4 regions of the Bradyrhizobium sp. 27S5 genome follow, and region 3 is predicted to be linked to each of the others. Evidence: predicted binding sites of a transcription regulator. Region 3 holds the regulator's gene; each other region holds the start of a gene.
What was found. Region 3 encodes PhoB, which activates phosphate uptake and scavenging genes when phosphate is short. Its sites were predicted from a motif close to TGTCATNNANCTGTCAT; they were not measured.
Positions count from the first base shown of each region.

Region 1: the regulator PhoB is predicted to act here: its motif matches at 4,761-4,777, upstream of WDM24_RS16935 (acetoacetate decarboxylase).
Region 2: the regulator PhoB is predicted to act here: its motif matches at 3,287-3,303, upstream of WDM24_RS17625 (DUF47 domain-containing protein).
Region 4: the regulator PhoB is predicted to act here: its motif matches at 2,367-2,383, upstream of WDM24_RS01185 (DUF2794 domain-containing protein).

Region 1 covers NZ_CP147714.1:3,686,502-3,692,288, reverse strand. The annotation lists gene WDM24_RS16950 (MFS transporter) at 1-1,262, shown strand, start outside; gene WDM24_RS16945 (carbohydrate porin) at 1,290-2,630, opposite strand; gene WDM24_RS16940 (transporter) at 2,655-3,674, opposite strand; gene WDM24_RS16935 (acetoacetate decarboxylase) at 3,813-4,598, opposite strand; gene WDM24_RS16930 (patatin-like phospholipase family protein) at 4,821-5,787, shown strand, end outside.
Region 2 covers NZ_CP147714.1:3,829,596-3,835,382, forward strand. The annotation lists gene WDM24_RS17605 (ABC transporter ATP-binding protein) at 1-34, shown strand, start outside; gene WDM24_RS17610 (ABC transporter substrate-binding protein) at 77-1,297, shown strand; gene WDM24_RS17615 (branched-chain amino acid ABC transporter permease) at 1,362-2,225, shown strand; gene WDM24_RS17620 (branched-chain amino acid ABC transporter permease) at 2,227-3,195, shown strand; gene WDM24_RS17625 (DUF47 domain-containing protein) at 3,343-3,987, shown strand; gene WDM24_RS17630 (inorganic phosphate transporter) at 4,091-5,095, shown strand; gene sugE (quaternary ammonium compound efflux SMR transporter SugE) at 5,152-5,466, opposite strand; gene WDM24_RS17640 (peptide chain release factor 3) at 5,622-5,787, shown strand, end outside.
Region 3 covers NZ_CP147714.1:8,091,886-8,097,672, reverse strand. The annotation lists gene pstC (phosphate ABC transporter permease subunit PstC) at 1-893, shown strand, start outside; gene pstA (phosphate ABC transporter permease PstA) at 898-1,743, shown strand; gene pstB (phosphate ABC transporter ATP-binding protein PstB) at 1,740-2,558, shown strand; gene phoU (phosphate signaling complex protein PhoU) at 2,570-3,286, shown strand; gene phoB (phosphate regulon transcriptional regulator PhoB) at 3,416-4,126, shown strand; gene WDM24_RS38115 (GcrA family cell cycle regulator) at 4,365-4,877, opposite strand; gene WDM24_RS38110 (aspartate aminotransferase family protein) at 5,374-5,787, shown strand, end outside.
Region 4 covers NZ_CP147714.1:237,813-243,599, reverse strand. The annotation lists gene WDM24_RS01200 (ABC transporter permease) at 1-142, shown strand, start outside; gene WDM24_RS01195 (Bax inhibitor-1/YccA family protein) at 376-1,167, shown strand; gene WDM24_RS01190 (GNAT family N-acetyltransferase) at 1,268-1,798, shown strand; gene WDM24_RS01185 (DUF2794 domain-containing protein) at 1,984-2,355, opposite strand; gene WDM24_RS01180 (DUF1223 domain-containing protein) at 2,901-3,662, opposite strand; gene acnA (aconitate hydratase AcnA) at 3,825-5,787, opposite strand, start outside.

The DNA.
Region 1 (5,787 bases), 4.4 Mb from region 3:
TCCACTACGGTTGGGTGATGGTCGCCGTGACCTTTCTCGCCGCACTGATCTCGGCCGGCACCGTCGGCGCGCCCGGCGTCTTCATCGTGCCGCTGCAGAAGGAGTTCGGCTGGTCCACCGCCGAGATCTCCTCGGCGCTGTCGATCCGCTTCATCCTGTTCGGACTGATGGCGCCGTTCGCCGCCGCGCTGCTGAACCGCTACGGCCTGCGCAACGTGACGCTGGCGGCACAGCTGATCGTGGTCTCGGGATTGCTCGCCTCCCTCGCCATGACGCAGGTCTGGCAGCTGGTGCTCTTGTGGGGCGTCGTGATCGGGATCGGCACCGGCATGACCGCGCTGGTGCTCGGCGCGACGATCGCGGCGCGCTGGTTCGTCGGACGCCGCGGCCTGGTGGTCGGCATCCTCACCGCGAGCGTCGCGACCGGGCAGCTCGCCTTCCTGCCGCTGCTCGCGACGCTGACCGAGCGTTATGGCTGGCGCGTCGCGCTCGGGCTGGTCTGCGTCATGCTCGGCGTCGCCGCCTTTGCCGTGCTGATGGTGATGCGCGACCGGCCAAGCGACGTCGGCCTGCGCCCGTTCGGCGATGACGGCACCGCGCCCCTCCCCGCGCCGCCGCCGGCCAATACGCCGATCATGGCGGTCGCGCTCGGCACGCTGCGCGATTCCTCGAAATCGTCGGTGTTCTGGATCCTGTTCGCGACCTTCTTCGTCTGCGGCGCATCGACCAACGGCCTGGTCCAGGTCCACCTGATCCCGATGTGTCTCGATTACGGCATCCCGCAGGTGCAGGCCGCCAGCCTGCTCGCCGCAATGGGCATCTTCGACTTCTTCGGCACCATCGTCTCGGGCTGGCTGTCGGACCGCTACGACAACCGCTATCTGCTGTTCTGGTATTACGGTCTGCGCGGCCTCTCGCTGCTGTTCCTGCCGTTCTCCGACTTCACGTTCTACGGATTGTCGCTGTTTGCGATGTTCTACGGACTCGACTGGATCGCGACCGTGCCGCCGACGGTGCGCCTCACGGCGCAGCGCTTCGGCGCCGAGCGTGCCAATCTGGTGTTCGGCTGGATCTTCGCCGGCCACCAGCTCGGCGCCGGCACCGCCGCATTCGGCGCCGGCCTGTCGCGCACCCTCTATCAGAGCTATCTGCCGGCGTTCTTCATTGCCGGCGCGCTCTGCGTGTTCGCCGCGCTGATCGCGCTGGCGATCGCACGGCCGCAACCGAAGCCAGCGGCCGAGCCGAAACCGGCGGCGGCTTGAGGCCCTCGCCTGCGCGACTTGCGCTGGTCAGTACGAGAGGATGGTGCGCATCCCGAACACGATGCTGTCCTTGATCCGATGCGTCTGCGTCGGATCATTGGGGTCGACGGCGCCGCCGCCGGGATGGGCGATGTATTGAAACATCGGCTGCATCGTGAAATTGGCATTCACGACGTGCTGGTAGGTGATCTCGAGGATCGCCTCATAGTCGCGGATCGGATACGCCGTGCCGGTGAAGATCTGGGTATCGCGATCGAGCGCGCGGGCGGCGTCGGAAATCCTGCCGTAAATCCCGGCAATGCCGAACCGGTCGTCCGGATATTTGTCGCTGAAGCCGGTGAACAGGAAGCCGCCGTCGACATAGGTGCTGATGAGGTTGCGGTCCGACGGGCTGACCGAAACTCGCATGAAGAACGCGACGCCCTTGTCCGCGTCCGGCTCAACGCGCGCGAGCAACTGCTCATAGACCATGAAGATGCCGTTGTCCCGTCGCAGCCACCGGGTGTCGCCGGAGCTGTTGGGATCGGCGAGCGACAGCCCGTCGGCCCCGAAGCGCTGATCGGCGAACGACATCATGTGATACCAGCCGCCGCCGGTGATCGTGGCCGGCAGCTTGCTCTCGCCGATCTCGAACTTGTATTTGAGCTGGCCGATCCACCAGGGCGGATCGTTGACGCGGAACAGGATCCCGTGCGGATTGAGGAGTTGCGGATCCTCGGTTCCCTGCGGTGGAGCGGCCGAACCGTCAAACAGCCCCAGATAGGCCGTGAGGCGGTCGGTCAGGCTTGCCTTGATGCGGATCCCGGGCACGGCAAGCGCCGGCGATGGCCCGCCGGTCGGAAGATTGACGCCGGTGATGCCGGGCCAGCCCAACGCCGAATTGATGAAGATGTCGTCGTACTGGCTGTCGATGAACTCGACGTCGGAGCCCTGCTGGCCGACGCGCACCGCGAGCCTGCCGTCCAGGAGCTTCTGCTCGATCCAGAACTCGTAGAGCCGCGTCGCCGGCAGCGACTCGACGCCGGACACCAGAAACAAGTTGCCGACATAGCCCCGCGACAGCCCGTCGCCATGGATCTGGAACATGTTGGCGTGGAAGGTCGCGCCGGTCCAGCCCATCACCTTCTCGAGGTCGATCGTGGTGCCGAGATCGAGACGGCCGGTATAGGCCGCACCGTTGCTCACACCTCCCGAGGTGTTGGTAAACGCCTCGCCGATATAGGTCATGCTGAACTGGTAGCCGGCCTCCTCCGGCGCGGCGCGCGTATCCGCGATCCGATCGGCGACCGGCTTGTCGTCCGCATGCGCCGGGGCGCAGAGCGCGAGGGCCGCGGCCACCAGTGTTGCGCGGGAAAGAGCTCTGCTCATGGGAGATGCCGCGGTGCGATCGCGCTATTTGACGATGCGCAGCCGTCGCATCAGCAGATAAGCCAAGAGCGCCGATCCGACCAACAAGCCAGCAGCCCACAGAAATCCGCTGTCGACATCGGTCAGCGGCAATCCCTTGGTGTTCATGCCGAAGATGCCGGTGACGAGCGTCGGCGGCAGCAGCATCATGGTGACGACGGACAGCGCATGCAGATGCTTGTTGCTCTCCTCCTCGAGCTTGAAGCGCAGCTCTTCCTCGAGAAGGCGGCTGCGCTCGCGCAGTTCGACGATGTCGTGGTCGAGGCCGTCGAGCCGCTGTGCCAGCTTGCCGGCCTGCAACCGCAGCGCCGGGCTGAGATTGTCCATGTTCTTCAGCTCGAGCCGGTGAAACAGCACACGCAAACCGGCGAGCTGGCGATGCAGCCGCACGCAGGTCCGGCGCATCCGCCCGAGCGTGCCGCGCATCTCGGAATTGGTTTCGCCGGCGACCACCCGGTCCTCGATCGCATCGATCTCGGTGCCGATCTTGTCGGCCATGCGGTCCATGGTGTCGGCGACCTCATGGATGATCTTTTCCAGCAGCGCCGCGACGCTCTCGACGCGATAGCCACTTTCGAGCACGCGGCGCGTCGCGTCGACCGCGCAGAGCGCCTGGTGGCGTCCGCTGATCAGGAGACGCTCGGTCATCGCAAACCGAAGGAAGTCGGTCTCCTCGGTCGGAGCATCGATGCTGCGCACCAGATCGGAGAACACGCCATAGACGCAATTGTCGATGGTGTGGATCTGCTGGAATTCGTCGTTCGACAGCAGCAGGTCGCGCGCGAGCTGCGGGATGTGCATGTTGGCGAGCCACGCGCGGGTACGGACATCGCTCAGGTTGAAGTGCAGCCACAACCTTCCGTCATGGCTCGGCTCGATCGGTTTGTCGATTGGAAGCGCCTCGGCACGGCCGTCGTGGTGCAGGCGAAACGCCCATACCAGGCCGGGGACGGCCTCATGCGTCAGCAGCGAGCCGACAGGAGCAGGAGGTGGATCAGCCAGCATGGCCGCTCTCCAAGAGAATCTTCAAGGCAACCGCGCGAAATGACATGCTCAAAAACCCGCCGCCGCGCAAAACCGGGCGGGCGCGTCCTTCGTCATATTGGAGGACGCGCCCGTTACAGTTTTATGTCAGCGACAGCCCTACTCGGCCGCAAGGCCGGTCGGCGTCGCCGCCTCGGCGGCTTCCTTGTTGTAGTCGTGCACCACGCGGCCGAACGGCAGCGTCAGGTCGGCGAGGAAATGGTGCGCGCCGACGACGCGCTTGACCGGGAAATCCGCGACCGGCGCGTTGACATGCGGCACCAGATGCAGCCGGCCCGGCCCGATCCACGATCCCTTGACGACGATGTCGGTCAGGTTGATCGCAACCAGTTGGCAGATTTCGAGATGGCCGTCGACGCCGGGGATCATCTTCAGATTGATCTGCGTCTTCGACAGCGTGGCGCGGGTGATGTCGCCATTGCCCGCCATGCTCTCGTGCTTGTAGCCCATCGTGCCCATCGCAACGAGCTGGCCGGCATATTCCAGCGTGCCGGTCAGCGTGTCCTTGACGATCTCGAGCTTCGGGTGGGCGTACTTCTTCGGAAAGCCCCAGATCTCACGGCCGGCCGCGATCGGCGGATCATCGTCGAGATACATCTGGCAGACGAAGTTGACCTCTTCGCCATGCAGGCGCGCGGGGATCACAAGGCCGGACTCGGTGTAGCTGCCGAAGCCGGAGCTGTCGGGCATCTTGATCCATTCGTAATGCACGATCGCCTGCTCGATCGGCTCCAGCGGCTCAGGCAGGCCGGCACGGATCAGCTCCGGATCGGTCTCATAGGTGATGACAAGGAATTCGCGATCGATGAAGCGGTAGGGACCGGCGGGATAGCTCGGACCGGCGGCCGGCATGGACGGAAGCTTGAGCAGATCTTCCCTGCGCATCGCAATAACCCCCTGTTTGAAAAGCTTGCGCGGAAGCTAACGGCCGAGATTGACAGCGAGATGAGGGATTTCCGTCAGCCGCATGACCCGCGTTTCGCTGATGAGGCCAATGCTAACCATGCAGGCAGGCACGGCGGATGCGCCATGGGCCGACGCGGCGTTTGTCATCACGGCGTCATCGGCGCCCTGAATTCTCGCCGCGAATTTTTTGGAGTGTCTGAGATGGACGCGCGAACCCCTCATTTTGACGATATCGAGCACGCGACGCCCGGCTGGCGCCCCGAAGGCTGCGATCGCGTGGCGCTGGTGCTGCAGGGCGGCGGCGCGCTCGGCGCCTATCAGGCCGGCGTCTACCAGGCGCTGCATGAATCCAACATCGAGCCCGACTGGGTCTGCGGCGTCTCGATCGGCGCGATCAACTCGGCGATCATCGCCGGCAATCCGGCGGAGAAGCGACTGGAGCGGCTGCACACATTCTGGGATCGCATCACCAGCCGCAAGATCTGGCATTACACGCCTGATGGCGACATCTTCCGCAAGGCGCGCAATTTCACCAGCTCATGGCTGACGACGACGCTCGGGCAACCCGGCTTCTTCACCCCGCATCAGACCAATCCGTGGTTCAGCCCGGCCGGCGCGCACACCGCCACCAGCTATTACGACACCACGCCGTTGCGTGAATCACTGCTCGAGCTGGTCGATTTCGACCGCATCAATTCCAAGACAATGCGGTTTGCGGTCGGCGCGGTGAATGTGCTGTCCGGCAACTTCATCTATTTCGACAATGCCCATGACGAGATCATCCCTGAGCACATCATGGCGAGCGGCGCGCTGCCGCCGGCGCTGCCGATGGTGAAGGTCGGCACCGATCATTTCTGGGACGGCGGCATCGTCTCCAACACGCCGCTGCAGCACCTGCTGGACCAGGAAGACAACGCCAACTCGCTGGTGTTCCAGGTCGACCTGTTCTCGGCGCGCGGCGCGCTGCCGCGCGACATCCAGGACGTGATGGCCCGCCACAAGGACATCATGTATTCGTCGCGCACCCGCTACAACACCGACGTCTACCGCAAGACCTACAATCTGCGCACCGCCCTGCACAACGCGTTGGGGAAAATCCCCGACGATCAGCTCTCGGATGAAGAGCGCCAGCTCAAGAAGGCGAACAGCCGGCTGCCCGGAATCACGT
Region 2 (5,787 bases), 4.3 Mb from region 3:
CATGGACAAGCTGCATACGTATCTCGGCGTTTGAAATCGCCGGAGCCAGAAAATTTAAGGACTGAGGAAATCCGACATGAAGAATACCATTTCAGCGCTCCTGCTCGGCACCGCGATGGTGCTGTCAGCTGCAAGCGTCGCCTCCGCTGACGACAAGACGGTCAAGATCGGCGTGCTGTCGGATCAGTCCGGCCTCTATGCCGACCTTGCCGGCCCCGGCTCGACGCTGGCGGCGCAGATGGCGATCGAGGATTCCGGCCTCAAGGCCAAGGGCTGGACCATCGACCTGATCTCCGGCGATCACCAGAACAAGCCCGATATCGGCACCACCATCGCCCGCCAGTGGTTCGACGTCGACAAGGTCGACACGGTCGTCGACGTGCCAAATTCCGGCGTCGCGCTCGCGGTCAACAACGTCGTGAAGGAGAAGAACGGCGTCTACATCAATTCGGGCGCCGCGACCTCCGACCTCACCAACGCGCAGTGCTCGCCGAACACCGTGCACTGGACCTACGACACCTACATGCTGGCCCACGCCACCGGCCAGGCGCTGGTGAAGGCGGGCGGGGACACCTGGTTCTTCCTGACCGCGGACTATGCATTCGGCGCCGCGCTCGAGCGCGACACCACGGCTGTCGTGACCGCCAATGGCGGCAAGGTGGTCGGCGGCGTCAAGCATCCGCTCAACACCGCTGATTTCTCCTCCTTCCTGCTGCAGGCGCAGGCCTCCAAAGCCAAGATCATCGGTCTTGCCAATGCCGGCGGCGACACCACCAACTCGATCAAGCAGGCCGCCGAGTTCGGCATCGTCAAGGGCGGCCAGAAGCTCGCCGCGCTGCTCTTGTTCCTCACCGACGTCAAGGCGATCGGGCTCGAGACTGCGCAGGGCCTCAACTTCACCGAGACGTTCTACTGGGACCTCAACGACAACACCCGCGCCTTCTCCAAGCGCTTCTCGGCGCGGATGAAGAGCGGCGCGCCCCCGACCATGGTGCAGGCCGGCGTCTATGCGGGCCTCATGCATTACTTCAAGGCGCTGGAAGCGCTCGGCGGCAATCCGCATGACGGCGCCAAGGTGGTCGCGAAGATGAAGACCATCCCGACCGACGATCCGCTGTTCGGCAAGGGCGAGGTCGAGGCCAACGGCCGTGTCACCCACGACGCCTATCTGTTCGAAGTGAAGAAGCCCTCGGAGTCCAAGGGTCCGTGGGACTTCTACAAGCTGGTCGGCACCGTGCCGGGCAACCAGGCCTTCACGCCGCTCGACAAGAGCACCTGCGCTCTTCTGAAGAAGTGACGGTCATGCCCGCCGGCCATGAGCGTGGCCGGCGGGCTTCATCTATCTAGCGAAAGCTCATTCGATGCAGGCTCTCTACGCACAGCTTCTGGTGGGACTGATCAACGGCTCGTTCTACGCGCTGCTCAGTCTGGGGCTCGCCGTCATCTTCGGCATGCTCAACATCATCAATTTCGCGCACGGCGCGCTCTACATGATGGGCGCCTTCGTGGCGTATTTCCTGCTCAACCTGGGCGGCATCAACTACTGGTGGGCGCTGATCATCGCGCCGGTCATAGTCGGCATCTTCGGCATGATCCTCGAGCGCACCATGCTGCAATGGCTGGCCGGCCTCGACCATCTCTACGGACTGCTCCTGACCTTCGGCATCGCGCTGATCGTGCAGGGCGTGTTCCAGAACTATTTCGGCTCCTCCGGTCTGCCGTATTCGATCCCGGATCAGCTCAAGGGCGGCGTCAATCTCGGCTTCATGTTCCTGCCGATCTATCGCGGCTGGGTCGTCATCTTCTCGCTGGTGGTGTGCCTTGCCACCTGGTTCCTGATCGAGAAGACGCAGCTCGGCGCCTATCTGCGCGCCGCGACTGAGAACCCGACGCTGGTGCGCGCCTTCGGCATCAACGTGCCGCGCATGATCACGCTGACCTACGGGCTCGGCGTCGGCCTCGCCGCGCTCGCCGGCGTGTTGTCGGCGCCGATCAACCAGGTCCGCCCGCTGATGGGGGCCGATCTCATCATCGTGGTGTTCGCGGTGGTCGTGATCGGCGGCATGGGCTCGATCATGGGCTCGATCATCACCGGCTTCGCGCTCGGCGTGATCGAGGGACTGACCAAGTATTTTTATCCCGAAGCCTCCAACACCGTGGTGTTTGTCCTGATGGTGGTGGTGTTGCTGGTGAAGCCAACGGGACTGACGGGACGGGCGGCCTGATATGTCAGCATTGACCGACGATACACTTCCGGTGACGCCGCGCGCGATGCGCGACGAGATGATCGTATTCGCCGTAATGGCGGCGCTGCTGGCGGTGGTGCCGTTCACGGGGATCTATCCTTTCTTCGTGATGCAGGCGCTGTGCTTTGCGCTGCTCGCCTGCGCCTTCAACCTGCTGATCGGCTATGGCGGCCTGCTGTCGTTCGGCCACGCGATGTTCCTCGGCACTGCCGGCTACGTTACCGCGCATGCGCTGAAGGTGTGGGGGCTGCCGCCCGAGCTCGGCATCGTGGTCGGCACCGCCGCCGCGGCGTTGCTCGGCCTCGTCACCGGCTTCATCTCGATCCGCCGCCAGGGCATCTACTTCTCGATGATCACGCTGGCGCTGTCGCAGCTGCTCTACTTCATCTATCTGCAGGCGCCGTTCACGCACGGCGAAGACGGCATCCAGGGCATCCCGCAGGGACGACTGTTCGGGATCTTCGACCTCTCGAAGCCGATGGTGCTTTACTACGTCGTGCTGGTCGGCTTCCTCGCCGGCTTCCTGCTGATCTACCGGACCATCAACTCGCCGTTCGGCGAGGTCTTGAAGGCGATCCGCGAGAACGAACCGCGCGCGATCTCGCTCGGCTACAAGACCGACCAGTACAAGATGCTCGCCTACATCCTGTCGGGCACGCTGGCGGGCTTCGCCGGCTCGCTGAAGGTGTTCGTTGCGCAGAACGCCTCGCTCACCGACGTGCACTGGTCGATGTCCGGTGAAATCGTGCTGATGACGCTGGTCGGCGGTCTCGGCACCATCTTCGGACCGGTGGTCGGCGCATTCGTGATCATCGCCATGCAGCAATATCTCGCCGGCTTCGGCCAGTGGGTGACGGTGATCCAGGGCGTGATCTTCGTCGCCTGCGTGCTGCTGTTCCGGCGCGGCCTGGTCGGCGAGCTGGCCCATATGCTCCGGCGGTCGCTGTAGGGCAGGGCGCGGCCCGCGATTTTCCGCTGACATAGCGGTGGACGACCGCCCGTTCGGGCGGTCGATCGGTGCTTTCCCCGCCAGATGCTCTATGACAGTTCTGTGACAGTCGCTAAAAGGGCTGTCCCGGAACGATGGAACTGAGACATGCTGCGCTGGTTTCGCGCCTTCCTGCCCAAGGAAGAGCGGTTTTTCGACCTGTTCGCCCGCCACGCCCAGACCTCCGTGAAGTGCTCGCTGGCGCTGCAGGACATGCTGAAGGGCGGCGAGGAGACCCCGGTCTTCTGTCAGCGCGTCAATCAGTTCGAGAACGACGCCGATAGTGTCACCCGTGAGGTGCTGACCGCGGTTCGCCGCACCTTCATCACCCCGTTCGACCGCGGCGACATCAAGAACCTGATCACGGCGATGGACGACGCGGTCGACCAGATGCAGGCGACTGCAAAGGCGGTCATGCTGTTCGAGGTGCGCGAGTTCGAGCCGCCGATGCGCGAGATCGGCACCCTGATCGTCGAATGCGCCAATCTGGTCGTCCGCGCGCTGCCCTTGTTGCAGGCGATCGGTCAGAACGTCTCGATGCTGACCCAGATCACCGAGGAACTGACCAAGCTCGAGGGCCGGGTCGACGATCTCCATGATATCGGGCTGAAGGAATTGTTCCTGAAGCACCGCAACGCCAACACGATGGACTTCATCGTCGGCGCGGAGATCTACGATCACCTCGAGAAGGTGGCCGACCGCTTCGACGACGTCGCCAACGAGATCAATTCGATCGTGATCGAGCAAGTATGAGCATGATCCGGAAAAGTGTGATGCGGTTTTCCGGCGCGACAAACGCGGAACGCGTTTGCGCGGAGATCATGCTCAAAAAAGCACAATAGAGCGGGGCCATCACGTGGACGCCACGCTGGGTCTTCCGGTTCTCACCATCCTGATCGCGGTCGCGCTGCTGTTCGACTTCCTGAACGGCCTGCACGATGCCGCGAACTCGATCGCAACCATCGTCTCGACCCGCGTGCTGCGGCCGCAATATGCGGTGTTCTGGGCGGCCTTCTTCAATTTCGTCGCCTTCGCAGTCTTCGGCCTGCACGTCGCCAACACCATCGGCACCGGGATCATCGACCCGTCGGTGGTGGACGCGACCGTGATCTTCGCCGCGCTGGTCGGCGCGATCGTGTGGAACGTGATCACTTGGGCGCTCGGCATCCCCTCGTCGAGCTCGCACGCGCTGATCGGCGGGCTGGTCGGCGCCGGCATGGCGAAGGCGGGCATTTCGGCTGCGGTGTGGAGCGGGCTCACCAAGACCTTGCTCGCGATCGTGCTGTCGCCGCTGGTCGGCTTCCTGCTGGCGCTGGTGCTGGTGGCCGTCGTGTCCTGGCTCTCGGTGCGCTCGACGCCGTTCGCGGTCGATCGCGCCTTTCGCATCCTGCAATTCGCCTCGGCCTCGCTCTATTCGCTCGGCCATGGCGGCAACGACGCGCAGAAGACCATGGGCATCATCGCCGTGCTGCTCTACTCGCAGGGCCATCTCGGCGACACCTTCGAAATTCCGTTCTGGGTCGTGCTGTCCTGCCAGAGCGCGATGGCGCTGGGCACCTTGATGGGCGGCTGGCGGATCGTGCGCACCATGGGGCTGCGGATCACCAAGCTGACGCCGATGCAGGGCTTTTGCGCTGAGACCGGCGGCGCCGCGACGCTGTTCATCGCGACCTATCTCGGGGTTCCCGTATCGACCACCCATACCATCACCGGCGCCATTGTCGGCGTCGGTGCGGCACGGCGGCTCTCCGCCGTGCGCTGGAATGTGGCGAGCTCGATCGTCTATGCCTGGGTGATCACAATCCCGGCGTCGGCTGCGGTCGCCGCCGCGACCTATTGGGCGGTGCAGATTCTGAAGTAGCGTTTTCGAGCGAAGTGGAAGCCGGTTCGCGTTAAGAAAACGCGTCCAGAAGAGATTCATCCGACGAGCTTCAGCCCGACGATGCCGGAAACGATCAGGGCGATGCTGGCGAGCCGCATCGCGGTCGCGGGTTCGCCGAGCAGGATGATGCCGAGCGCCGCGGTGCCGACCGCGCCGATCCCGGTCCAGACCGCATAGGCGGTTCCAATCGGCAGCGTCTTCAGCGCAATGCCAAGCAGGATCACGCTGCCGGCCATCGCCGCGAGCGTCAGCACCGACGGCACCAGCCGCGAGAAACCCTCGGTATATTTCAGCCCGATCGCCCAGCCGATCTCGAGCAGGCCAGCGGTGAACAGAATGGCCCAAGCCATCACGAACCCTCCAGAAAAGGCAGGGTCGTCCCCGCTGACGGTATGGTGAGGAGAAGGTCGTCCTTCTCGTACCTATATGGGGATGGTGCGCCCGTCCGCATCGCGACAAAACGCCCTTGATTGCGCCCGTTTTCCCTGCCAAACGCTGCCCCGCCATGTCCGATACCGCTGCAACAACCGAATCGCCGTCCCGCTCGCCACTGTCAGAGGAAGTGGCGCGACGGCGCACCTTTGCGATCATTTCCCATCCGGACGCCGGCAAGACCACGCTGACGGAAAAGCTGCTGCTGTTCGGCGGCGCCATCAACCTCGCGGGTCAGG
Region 3 (5,787 bases):
TCACCCGCATCTCGGCGATTTCGGTTCTGTTGATCCTCGGCGGCATCATCCTGTCGCTGATCGTCGGTGCCTGGCCGGCGATGAAGGAATATGGTTTCGCCTTCCTCTGGACGCAGCGCTGGGCACCCTCGGCCGATCCGCCGGTGCTCGGCGCGCTCGGCCCGATCTACGGCACGCTGATCACCTCGGTCATCGCGATGATGATCGCGATCCCGGTCGGCATCGGTATCGCCATCTTCCTCACCGAACTCTGCCCGCAAATGCTGCGCCGCCCGATCGGCATCGCCATCGAGCTGCTAGCCGGCATCCCCTCGATCATCTACGGCATGTGGGGCTTCTTCGTGCTGGGCCCGTTCCTGGCCAACACGTTCCAGCCGTTCATGATCCGGATCTTCGAAGGCGTGCCCGTGCTGGGTGCGGTGTTCGGAGGCCCGCCGTCCTATCTCAGCCTGTTCAACGCCGCGCTGATCCTTGCGATCATGGTGCTGCCCTTCATCACCGCGATCTCGGTCGACGTGTTCAAGACCGTGCCGCCGGTGCTGAAGGAGGCCGCCTACGGCATGGGCTGCACCACCTGGGAAGTCGTCCGCAGCGTCGTGATCCCCTACACCCGGGTCGGCGTGATCGGCGGCGTCATGCTGGCGCTCGGCCGCGCACTCGGTGAGACCATGGCGGTGACCTTCATCATCGGCAACTCGTTCCGCATCTCGTCGTCGATCTTCGCGCCGGGCACCACGATCTCGGCCGCGATCGCCTCCGAATTCGCCGAGAGCGACGGCCTGCACCAGTCCGGCCTGATCCTGCTCGGCTTGCTGCTGTTCGTGCTGACCTTCTTCGTGCTCGCCGGCGCGCGATTGATGCTGATGCGGCTTGAAACGAAGGCGGGGAAGTAGCGCCATGAACCCGATCTACAAATCCCGCCGCCGCAGCGACATCGTCATCCGCGCACTCTGCGTCGGCGCGGCGCTGTTCGGCGTCACCTGGCTGGCGCTGATCCTGTTCACGCTGCTCTACAACGGCCTCGCCGGCCTCAGCGTGCAGCTGTTCACCCAGAACACGCCGCCGCCCGGCTCGACCGAAGGCGGTCTGCTCAACGCCATCGTCGGCTCGGTCATCATGACCGTGATCGGCGTCGGCATCGGTGCGCCGCTCGGCCTGTTCGCCGGCACCTACCTCGCCGAATACGGCAAGAACGACAAGCTCACCTCGGTGATCCGCTTCATCAACGACATCCTGCTCAGCGCGCCCTCGATCATCATCGGCCTGTTCATCTATGGTGCGGTCGTGGTGCCGATGCGCGGCTTCTCGGCGATCGCAGGCGCGCTCGCGCTCGCTGTGATCGTGATCCCGGTCGTGCTGCGCACCACCGAGGACATGCTGCTGCTGGTGCCCAATCCGCTGCGCGAGGCGGCCTCCGCGCTCGGCCTGCCGCGCTCGCTGGTGATCAAGCGGATCGCTTATCGTGCAGCGCGATCCGGCTTGATCACCGGCGTGCTGCTGGCGACCGCCCGCGTCGCCGGCGAAACCGCGCCGCTGCTGTTCACCGCGCTGTCGAACCAGTTCTTCAGCTGGGATTTGACCAAGACCATGGCCAACCTGCCGGTGACCATCAACAACTTCGTGCAGAGCCCCTACGCCTACTGGAAAGAGCTGGCGTGGAGCGGTGCGCTGCTCATCACATTCACTGTGCTCGCGCTGAACATCGGCGCGCGCATCCTTGGTGCCGAAAGGGCCGCAAAATGACCGAGCTTTCCGTCTCCACGACTGCCGCGAGCCACGTTCCCCAGGTGCCGCTGCCGGAAGCGCCGCCGAAAGTCACGGTGCGCAACCTCAACTTCTATTACGGCGAGCACCACGCGCTGAAGAACATCAACCTGACGCTCGGCACCAACCGCGTCACGGCGTTCATCGGCCCGTCCGGCTGCGGCAAGTCGACCCTGCTGCGCATCTTCAACCGGATGTATGACCTCTATCCAGGCCAGCGCGCGGTCGGCCAGCTGATGCTGGACCAGACCAACATTCTCGATCCCAAGCTCGACCTCAATCTGCTGCGTGCGCGGGTCGGCATGGTGTTCCAGAAGCCGACGCCGTTCCCGATGACGATCTACGAGAACATCGCCTTCGGCATCCGCCTCTACGAGAAGATCTCGAAGTCCGAGATGGACGACCGGGTCGAGAAGGCGCTGCGCGGCGGCGCGCTGTGGAACGAGGTCAAGGACAAGCTGAACGCCTCCGGCCTGTCGCTCTCCGGCGGCCAGCAGCAGCGGCTGTGCATCGCGCGCACCGTGGCGGTGCGTCCCGAGGTGATCCTGTTCGACGAGCCGTGCTCGGCGCTCGACCCGATCTCGACCGCCAAGGTCGAGGAGCTGATCCAGGAGCTCTCCGAGGACTACACGATCGCGATCGTCACCCACAACATGCAGCAGGCGGCGCGCGTCTCCGACAAGACCGCCTTCATGTATCTCGGCGAGCTGATCGAGTTCGACGACACCAACAAGATTTTCACCTCGCCGAGCGATCGACGCACGCAGGACTACATCACCGGCCGGTTCGGCTGAGGAGACAAGCGATGGCTTCTGAACATACCGCCAAGGCATTCGACAGCGACCTGCAGGAGTTGACCCGCCTGGTCGCCGAGATGGGCGGCCTCGTCGAGCGCATGATCACCGAGTCGGTCGACGCGCTGATCCGCCGCGACGTCGCGCTGGGCAAGCGCGTGGTCGCCGCCGACATCGAGATCGACAATCTGCAGCGCGTCATCGAAGAGCGCGCGGTGCTGACGATCGCCCGCCGCCAGCCGATGGCGATCGACCTGCGCGAGATCGTCAGCGCGATGCGCGTCGCGACCGACCTCGAGCGGATCGGCGACCTCGCCAAGAACATGGGCAAGCGCGTCGCCGCGCTGGAGAGCGATTTCCAGCCGCTGAAGTTGATCCGCGGCCTCGAGCACATGACCGACCTCGTACTGTCTCAGGTCAAGTCGGTGCTCGACGCCTATGCGGCGCACGATCTGCCGGCGGCGATGAACGTCTGGAAGGGCGACGAGGAGGTCGATGCGATCTGCACCTCGCTGTTCCGCGAGCTGCTCACCTACATGATGGAGGATCCGCGCAACATCTCGTTCTGCATCCATCTGATGTTCTGCGCCAAGAACATCGAGCGGATCGGCGACCACGCCACCAACATCGCCGAGACCGTGTTCTACATGATCGAGGGCCAGCAGATCACCGACAAGCGTCCGAAGGGCGATATGACCAATTTCGCCACCACGGTGCCGGGCAACTAGGGCATGATCCGCATCGGCGGAACCGGATTGTCGTCGCGACAAACCGTTTCCACGGGGAATATGCTCAGGGGTTGAGTGTTTCGGTTTGCGTTTGGGCAACGGATCACCACAGAGAAAGAACTTAGACCGATGAGCGCACGCATTCTGGTAGTCGAAGACGAGGAAGCGCTGACGACGCTGTTGCGCTACAACCTCGATGCGGAAGGCTACGACGTCGAAACGGTGGGACGCGGCGACGACGCCGACACCAGGTTGAAGGAGCGCATCCCCGACCTCGTGGTACTCGATTGGATGCTGCCGGGCCTGTCCGGCATCGAGCTGTGCCGCCGTCTGCGGGCGCGGCCCGAGACCAAGCAGCTTCCGATCATCATGCTGACCGCGCGCGGCGAGGAGAGTGAGCGCGTGCGCGGGCTTGCCACCGGCGCCGACGATTACATCGTCAAGCCGTTCTCGGTGCCCGAGCTGCTCGCGCGGGTGAAGGGCCTGCTGCGCCGTGCGAGCCCGGAGCGGCTTGCCACCGTGCTGACCTATGGCGATATCGAACTCGACCGCGAGAAGCGCCGCGTGGCGCGCTCCGGCCGCCCGATCGATCTCGGGCCGACCGAATATCGTCTGCTCGAATTCTTCCTCGAGCATCCCGGCCGGGTGTTCAGCCGCGAGCAGCTGCTCGACAGCGTCTGGGGCCGCGACATCTATATCGACGAGCGCACCGTCGACGTGCATATCGGCCGCCTGCGCAAGTTGCTCAATCCGGGCCGCGAGCAGGATCCGATCCGCACCGTGCGCGGCGCCGGCTACGCGCTCGACGACCGCTTCGCGAAGGCCGAGCCGCAGCCGTAAGGCCGCGCGGCATTCACAAGCCGCAACACGGCGTCGTCCCGGCGAAAGCCGGGACCCATACGCCGCGGCCGGCGCAATGGGCAAGTGGCCAGACAGCTTTCTAACAACACCCATTCGTGGTTATGGGTCCCGGCCTGCGCCGGGACGACGCCGGTGATGCATCCGGGCGACGAGCCACAAAAAAATCCCCGCTTTCACGGGGATTTCTTTTTCAGTCCTACGCCAGTGTCCCGAGTGCTCACTTGATCTGCGGTTTCGCCGACGGCCGGCGGCGATCGCCGGCGGGCTGGTAGGCGACGCGCGAATGGTGCGCGCAATAGGGCAGGCCGCCGAGCGCCTTGCCGCCGCAGAAGAAGAATTCCGGGCTCGAGGGATCGCCGACCGGCCAGTGGCAGGTGGCTTCATTCAGCTCGAGCAGCGACAGCCGCTGGCTCATCGGCACAACGTTGTCGTAGGAGATCGGATCGGGCTCCATCTCGACCTCGAAGGCGTGCGCCAGCGCGGTGTTACCGCGCGAGACCGGACGCGCCACCCGCATCATGTGCTGGGCGGGGCGGGCCTTGCGCTGCCGCGGTGCCGCCGTGGAGGGGGCCTTGGCGCGGCCGGAGAGGCCGAGCCGATGCACTTTGCCGATCACGGCGTTTCGCGTCACATTGCCAAGTTCCGCGGCGATCTGGCTGGCCGAGAGGCCAGACTCCCAGAGCTTCTTCAGCTGCTCGACGCGATCGTCGGACCAGGTCAATACAGTCATCGCATTCTTCCTTTCGCATCGCGCCGGCCAGTCATTGGAGCGGCGCTGCGAGCCAAATCCGGGTCAAAATCCCAGCGGCCAGAATCCCTTAGCCCTCGCCGGGCGCGGTCTTGCGCCCGAACGTTTACGTGAGACACGAAGGCTACTTAGAGGGTCCAGTACTGCCGCACGAGATGTCGTACCCGACAGGCCAAACGCTACAATATGGCGTGACTCTGGCGCAAGAGTCCGCGGCCGTGCGTCCACATGTTCCCACAAAGTTAAGCACTGCAATGAGGCTTTTCCACCGCACCGGAATGCTCCGGATTGCGCTCGTTCCGCATCGCAGGAAGGCCGGCAAAGGCCGGCTTCTGGCGATTGACACCTACTGGCCGCAGCATAGAATGCCTGTACGTGCCGCCCGCAAAGGCGGCCGTTTTGTTTTCCGAAGCTGGCCGTTGCTGCACTGGCGTCAAGCCGCCCGGCAATTGTCGGCTTCAAACCGGCAGTGAACGCCATGACCAACAGCGCCTCGTCGCATCTGCTCCCCGTCTTCGCCCGGGTCGATCTCGGCTTCGAGCGCGGTGAGGGCGCCTGGCTGATCGCAACCAACGGCGACCGCTATCTCGATTTCACCTCGGGCGTTGCGGTGAACGCGCTCGGGCATGCGCATCCGCATCTGGTCAAGGCGCTGCAGGAACAGGCGACCAAGCTCTGGCACATGTCGAACCTGTTCAAGAGCCCGGACGGCGAGGCGCTGGCCGCCCGGCTGTGCGAGCAGAGCTTTGCCGACTTCGTGTTCTTCTGCAATTCCGGCGCAGAGGCGATGGAAGGCGTGATCAAGCTGGTCCGCCACTATCACTTCTCCAAGGGCCATCCCGAGCGCTACCGCATCATCACCTTCGAAGGTGCCTTCCATGGCCGCACGCTG
Region 4 (5,787 bases), 1.3 Mb from region 3:
GATGACGCTGAGTTTCGTCTGGCAGGCCAGTAGCGCCGCGCTGGTCGTGGTCGCCGCGCTGATCGTCACGGTTGGGTTGGGGCTGGCCGGAACGCTGCTCGCGCTGAACCAGAAGCCGGCCTCGGTGCTGCGGAATTTGTGACAATTTGTAGCGGCACCGAGGCCGTTTTTCCCTATACTGTTCGCTCAGAGCGACATTCGGCCGCGCGTGGAAGCTTGCGTCGGATGTGTTAATTTCCCACATACCAATCGAGCCGGATGCTCGTCTGAATGACACGGAATTAATGTTCCGCAAACCGAGCCATCTGAGATAGATTTACGACCGGCGCCGCAAATCCCTTGCGCTCCACCGGGACCAACCACGGGAATTCGACCATGTCGGACCTAGACCGCAATTACGCTTCTCCTTTCGGCCGGGCCGCCGGGCGCATTGACGCTGCGGCCGTCGACGCCGGTCTGCGCGCCTACATGCTGCGCATCTACAACTACATGAGCATCGGCCTCGCCATCACCGGCCTGGCCGCGCTCGGCGTCTACATGGGTGCGGTGACCAGCGACCAGTCCGCCGCCGTTGCCAAGTTCGGCAACGCCTATCTGACGCAGTTCGGCTACGCGATGTTCGTGAGCCCGCTGAAGTGGCTGTTCATCCTCGCCCCTCTTGCGATGGTGTTCGTCATCTCGGCAGGCATCAACCGTCTGCAGCCCGCGACCGCCCAACTCCTGTTCTGGGTGTTCTCGGCACTGATGGGCCTGTCGCTGTCGTCGATCTTCCTGGTGTACACGCACACCTCGATCGTGCGCGTGTTCTTCATCACCGCGGCGACGTTCGGTGCGCTGAGCCTTTACGGCTACACCACCAAGCGTGACATGAGCGGCATGGGCTCGTTCCTGTTCATGGGCCTGATCGGCATCATCATCGCGAGCCTGGTCAACCTGTTCCTGGCGAGCTCGGCGCTGCAGTTCATCGTCTCGGTGGTCGGCGTGCTGGTGTTCGCGGGCCTCACCGCCTGGGACACCCAGCGGCTGAAGAACGACTACATCTACGGCTACGCCTCGCAGGGTGGCGTGATGGCAGAGCGCGCGGCAATCACTGGTGCGCTGTCGCTCTACCTGAACTTCATCAACCTGTTCACGCTGCTGCTGCAGCTGCTCGGCCAGCGCGACTAAGCGCCTCGAGCGAAGGAATCGACCCAAGCCCCGGCCCTAGCGGCCGGGGCTTTTCTTTTGCGCGGAGCAAAAATACTGTCGCACCATGTCCAATCCTGCGGTGTCCAATCCGGTAATCAGGCCGACCGCCGAGGCGGACCTGCCCTCGATCACGGCGATCTATGAGCAGGCGGTGCGGTTCGGCACTGCGACCTTCGAGCTGATCCCGCCCGACCTCGCCGAGATGACCCGCCGCTACAGGGCGCTGATCGATGGCGGCTTCCCCTATTTCGTTGCCGTACTCGACGGCCGCGTCGCCGGCTATGCCTATGCCGGCCCCTACCGGCCGCGGCCAGCCTATCGCTTCACGGTCGAGAACTCGGTTTATCTGGATCCTGCGCTCCATCGCCGCGGCGTCGGCCTCAAGCTGATGGAGCGCCTGATCGCCGAATGCGACGCGCGCGGCTTCCGGCAGATGATCGCGGTGATCGGGGATTCGGCCAATGCCGGCTCGATCGGACTGCACCGCCGCTGCGGCTTTGAGATGATCGGGACACACCCGGGCGTCGGCCTGAAATTCGGCCGCTGGCTCGACACCGTGATGATGCAGCGCGCGCTCGGCGAAGGCGGCGCGACCGTGCCGGCGGATTGAGCGACAATTCGTAGCCAGGATGGAGCGCAGCGCAATCCGGGATAATCTATCTTCCCCTTCCCCCTGAAAGGGGGAAGGTCGGGATGGGGGTCAGCCACGGGCGACGCTGTGTGCGGAGAGAGCAAATCCCCACCCGCTTTGCTCTGACGAGCAAAGCGACCTCCCCTTTTCAAGGGGAGGTGGGGCTAGACCAGCGACAGCTTGCGGTCGATCACCAGCAGCACGCGTTCGAGTTCATGGCCGCGGCGCAGGATCAGGCCCGTCGCCGAAATCACGCTGTACATGCCCTGCTTGCGCGCGAGCCGGGGATCCTTCTCGATCCGGTAGATCGGCATTTCGGACGCGCGCCGAAACACCGAGAACACGGCACGGTCCTTCAGGAAGTCGATCGCATAGTCGCGCCACTCGCCGTCGGCGACCATGCGGCCGTAGAGATTGAGAATGCGGTTGAGCTCTAGTCGATTGAAGGTCACGCGGTTGGGCTGCGGGATCGCGGCGGCGGGGCGCGCCGCGGCGCGGCTCCCGCTCGGATCAGTGTCCTCCGAGATCAGACTCATCGAGCGCCTCCTGTCATCCCAGTGACGATCATGGTCCGAAAGCCGGTCCCCCTTTTCGGGATCGTCACAACGCTGACATGATTGCGCTAAGCGAGGGGGCCTGCAAGGGGCCATTCGCGATGCAACCGGGTCTTAACCACGGTCTGGCGCGGCGGATTATCCGGAAAACCAGAGAGTCACGGGAACGTTAGCGGAATCATATTGCTGCCCCACTTCCGCCCATCGCCCGCCCCGCTGCCCTGCGAAAGGAAAATCCTGCGTTGGCCCGGTCCTTTCGGTTCCGGATTCCTCAGCCCCCAGCCCCCCGGGGCCGTCGGGATCGGGCCTGTTCGCAGGGGAGTTAATCCCAACACTGGGCCAACGAAAGTTGGTCCTTTTTGTTTTTGGGAACCTGCTCCGCCGCGCGCGATCGCGGCGTGCGCAGAGGCTCACCGCTTTCGTTTCAGTATATCTCTGGATGGTTGTCGGCCGCCTCCCGCGTGGGCTGCACGACAAGCTGCGTGTCGCCCAATGGCGCGACCGACGGATACTGGCGCCGCGAGGCGCTAGCGAAGCGAGGTGAAAGCGGCGCCGAGCATCGGGCCCGGCTTGTCGCGATTGCCGTCCTGGACGTACACCGCCGCAGCGTCGACGCCATCTCGCGTGATGTTCTCCAACGGCACGGTCCAGCTCCCGGACGAACCGTTCCAGTCACCGACCTTCAGGAGATTGCGCACCACGTTATGGTAGGTGATCTCCTGGCCGCGGTTCTCGCCGCGCGCGATCGAGATCGGCACCGACTTCGAGATCGAGCAGATCCAGACTTCGCCGCGCGACACTGCGGGCGACTTCGACGCGGCCACCGAAACGTTGATCTGCTTGCCGGTCAGCGTCAGCGTCACCGGCACCGACATCACGCTGCCGCTCTTCTCGGTGTCCTTGATGGCGCTCTCGATGCTCGCCCGATCGCTGCCGATCACATGCGCGGAGCCATTGATCACGGCCTGCGGCGTGTAGACGTCGCGATCGCCGCGCATGTGCGAATAGGCTTTCTGGCGCGCGCTGAAACGGGAATCGGCCAGTGTGTCCTTCCAGCCGAGATAGTCCCAATAGTCGATCGGCATGCTCAGCGCGATGACGTTGGGGTCCTTGGCGAGATCACCGATGATCTTGTCCGCGGGCGGACAGGACGAGCACCCCTGCGAGGTGAAGAGTTCGACGACAGCACGCGGATCGGCGTGAGCGGGGCGGATGACCGCAACGATCGCGCAAATACCAAGAGCGCTGGACCATCGCGAGATCGAATTATAGGCCATCATCGCTGTCATACTGCGAACCAGTCGTGATGATTTCCATCCGTAATTGTACGGAGCATGAAGCCTGTCCCTGAACTTGCGTGCCCCAAAAACGCGAGAAAGCGGCCTTGTCATAGGCCGCCTTCTTTTTAGTCGCCACTCACTAAGCGGTGAGGCACCGATCACAAATCCGCGTTAGGCCGCGAGTTTGCGCAGCACATAGTGCAGGATGCCGCCGTTGCGATAGTAATCGAGCTCGTCCAGCGTATCGATGCGGCAGAGCAGCGGGACGTCCCGCTTGCCGCCGTCGCCGGAGACGATCTCCGCGGTCAGGATCTGGCGCGGCTTCAGGTCGCCCTGCAGCCCGCGGATCGTGACCTTCTCGTCGCCCTTCAGGCCGAGCGAGGACCACGACGTGCCGTCCTGGAAGGTGAGCGGGAGCACGCCCATGCCGACCAGGTTGGAGCGATGGATGCGCTCGAAGCTCTGGCAGATCACCGCGCGCACGCCGAGCAGGCGCGTGCCCTTGGCGGCCCAGTCGCGCGACGAGCCGTTGCCGTATTCGGCGCCGGCGAACACCACCAGCGGCACTTCCTCCTGCTGGTACTTCATCGCGGCGTCGTAGATCGACATCTGCTCGCCGTCGGGCCAGTGCTTGGTCAGACCGCCCTCCGGAATATTGCCGTCGGCGCCCTTCAGCATGAAGTTCTTGATGCGGATGTTGGCGAAAGTGCCGCGCATCATCACTTCGTGGTTGCCGCGCCGGGTGCCGTACTGGTTGAAGTCGGCGGGACGCACCTGGTGCTCGCTGAGGAACTTGCCGGCGGGCGAGGTCAGCTTGATCGAACCGGCCGGGGAGATGTGATCGGTGGTGATCTTGTCGCCGAACATCGCCAGGATCCGCGCGTCGACCACGTCGATGACCGGGTCCGGCTGCTTCTTCATGCCTTCGAAATAGGGCGGGTTCTGCACATAGGTCGAGCTCATGTTCCAGCGATAGGTCTCGCTTTCCGTGGTCTTGATCTTGCGCCAGTTGGTATCGCCCTTGAACACGTCGGCGTACTTCTTCTTGAAGATCGTCGCGGTGACGTACTTCTTCATGAAGGTGTTGATCTCCTTGGTGGTCGGCCAGATGTCCTTCAGGAACACCGGCTTGCCATCCTTGCCGATGCCGATCGGCTCGACCGCCAGATCCTTCGTCACGGTGCCGGCAAGTGCATGCGCGACCACCAGCGGCGGCGAGGCGAGGTAGTTCGCCTGCACGTCCGGCGAGACGCGGCCTTCGAAGTTGCGGTTGCCCGACAGCACGGCGGCGGCAACGATGCCGTTCTCGTTGATCGACTTCGAGATGTCTTCCGGCAGCGGGCCGGAGTTGCCGATGCACGTCGTGCAGCCGAAGCCGACCAGGTTGAAGCCGACCTTGTCGAGATCGGTCTGCAGGCCGGAATTGGCGAGATATTCCGCCACCACCTGGCTGCCCGGCGCGAGCGAGGTCTTCACCCACGGCTTGGCCTTCAGGCCCTTGGCGGCCGCCTTGCGCGCCAAGAGGCCAGCGCCGATCAGCACGCTCGGATTCGAGGTGTTGGTGCAGGAGGTGATCGCCGCGATCACGACGTCGCCATGGCCGAGATCGAAGTCGCGGCCCTCGACGGCGAAGCGCTTGGATTCACCCTCGGGCTTCTTGTACTCGTTGACCAGCGCGGTGGCGAAACCGGTCGACACTGCCGGCAGCGCGATGCGGCCTTCCGGGCGCTTCGGTCCGGCCATCGACGGCACGACGTCGGCGAGGTCGAGCGTCAGCGTGGTGGTGAACACCGGATCGGCCGACTTGGCGGTGCGGAACAGACCCTGCGCCTTGGCGTAGGCCTGAACCAGCTTGACGCGATCGGCCTTGCGGCCCGAGGTCTTCAGGTAATCGATGGTCGCGGCATCGACCGGGAAGAAGCCGCAGGTCGCGCCGTATTCGGGCGCCATGTTGCCGATGGTCGCCTTGTCCGCGACCGACAGGAAATCGAGGCCGGGGCCGAAGAACTCCACGAACTTGCCGACCACGCCGAGCTTGCGCAGCATCTGGGTGACGGTCAGCACCAGGTCGGTCGCGGTGACGCCTTCCTTGAGCTGGCCCTTGAGCTTGAAGCCGACCACCTCAGGCAGCAGC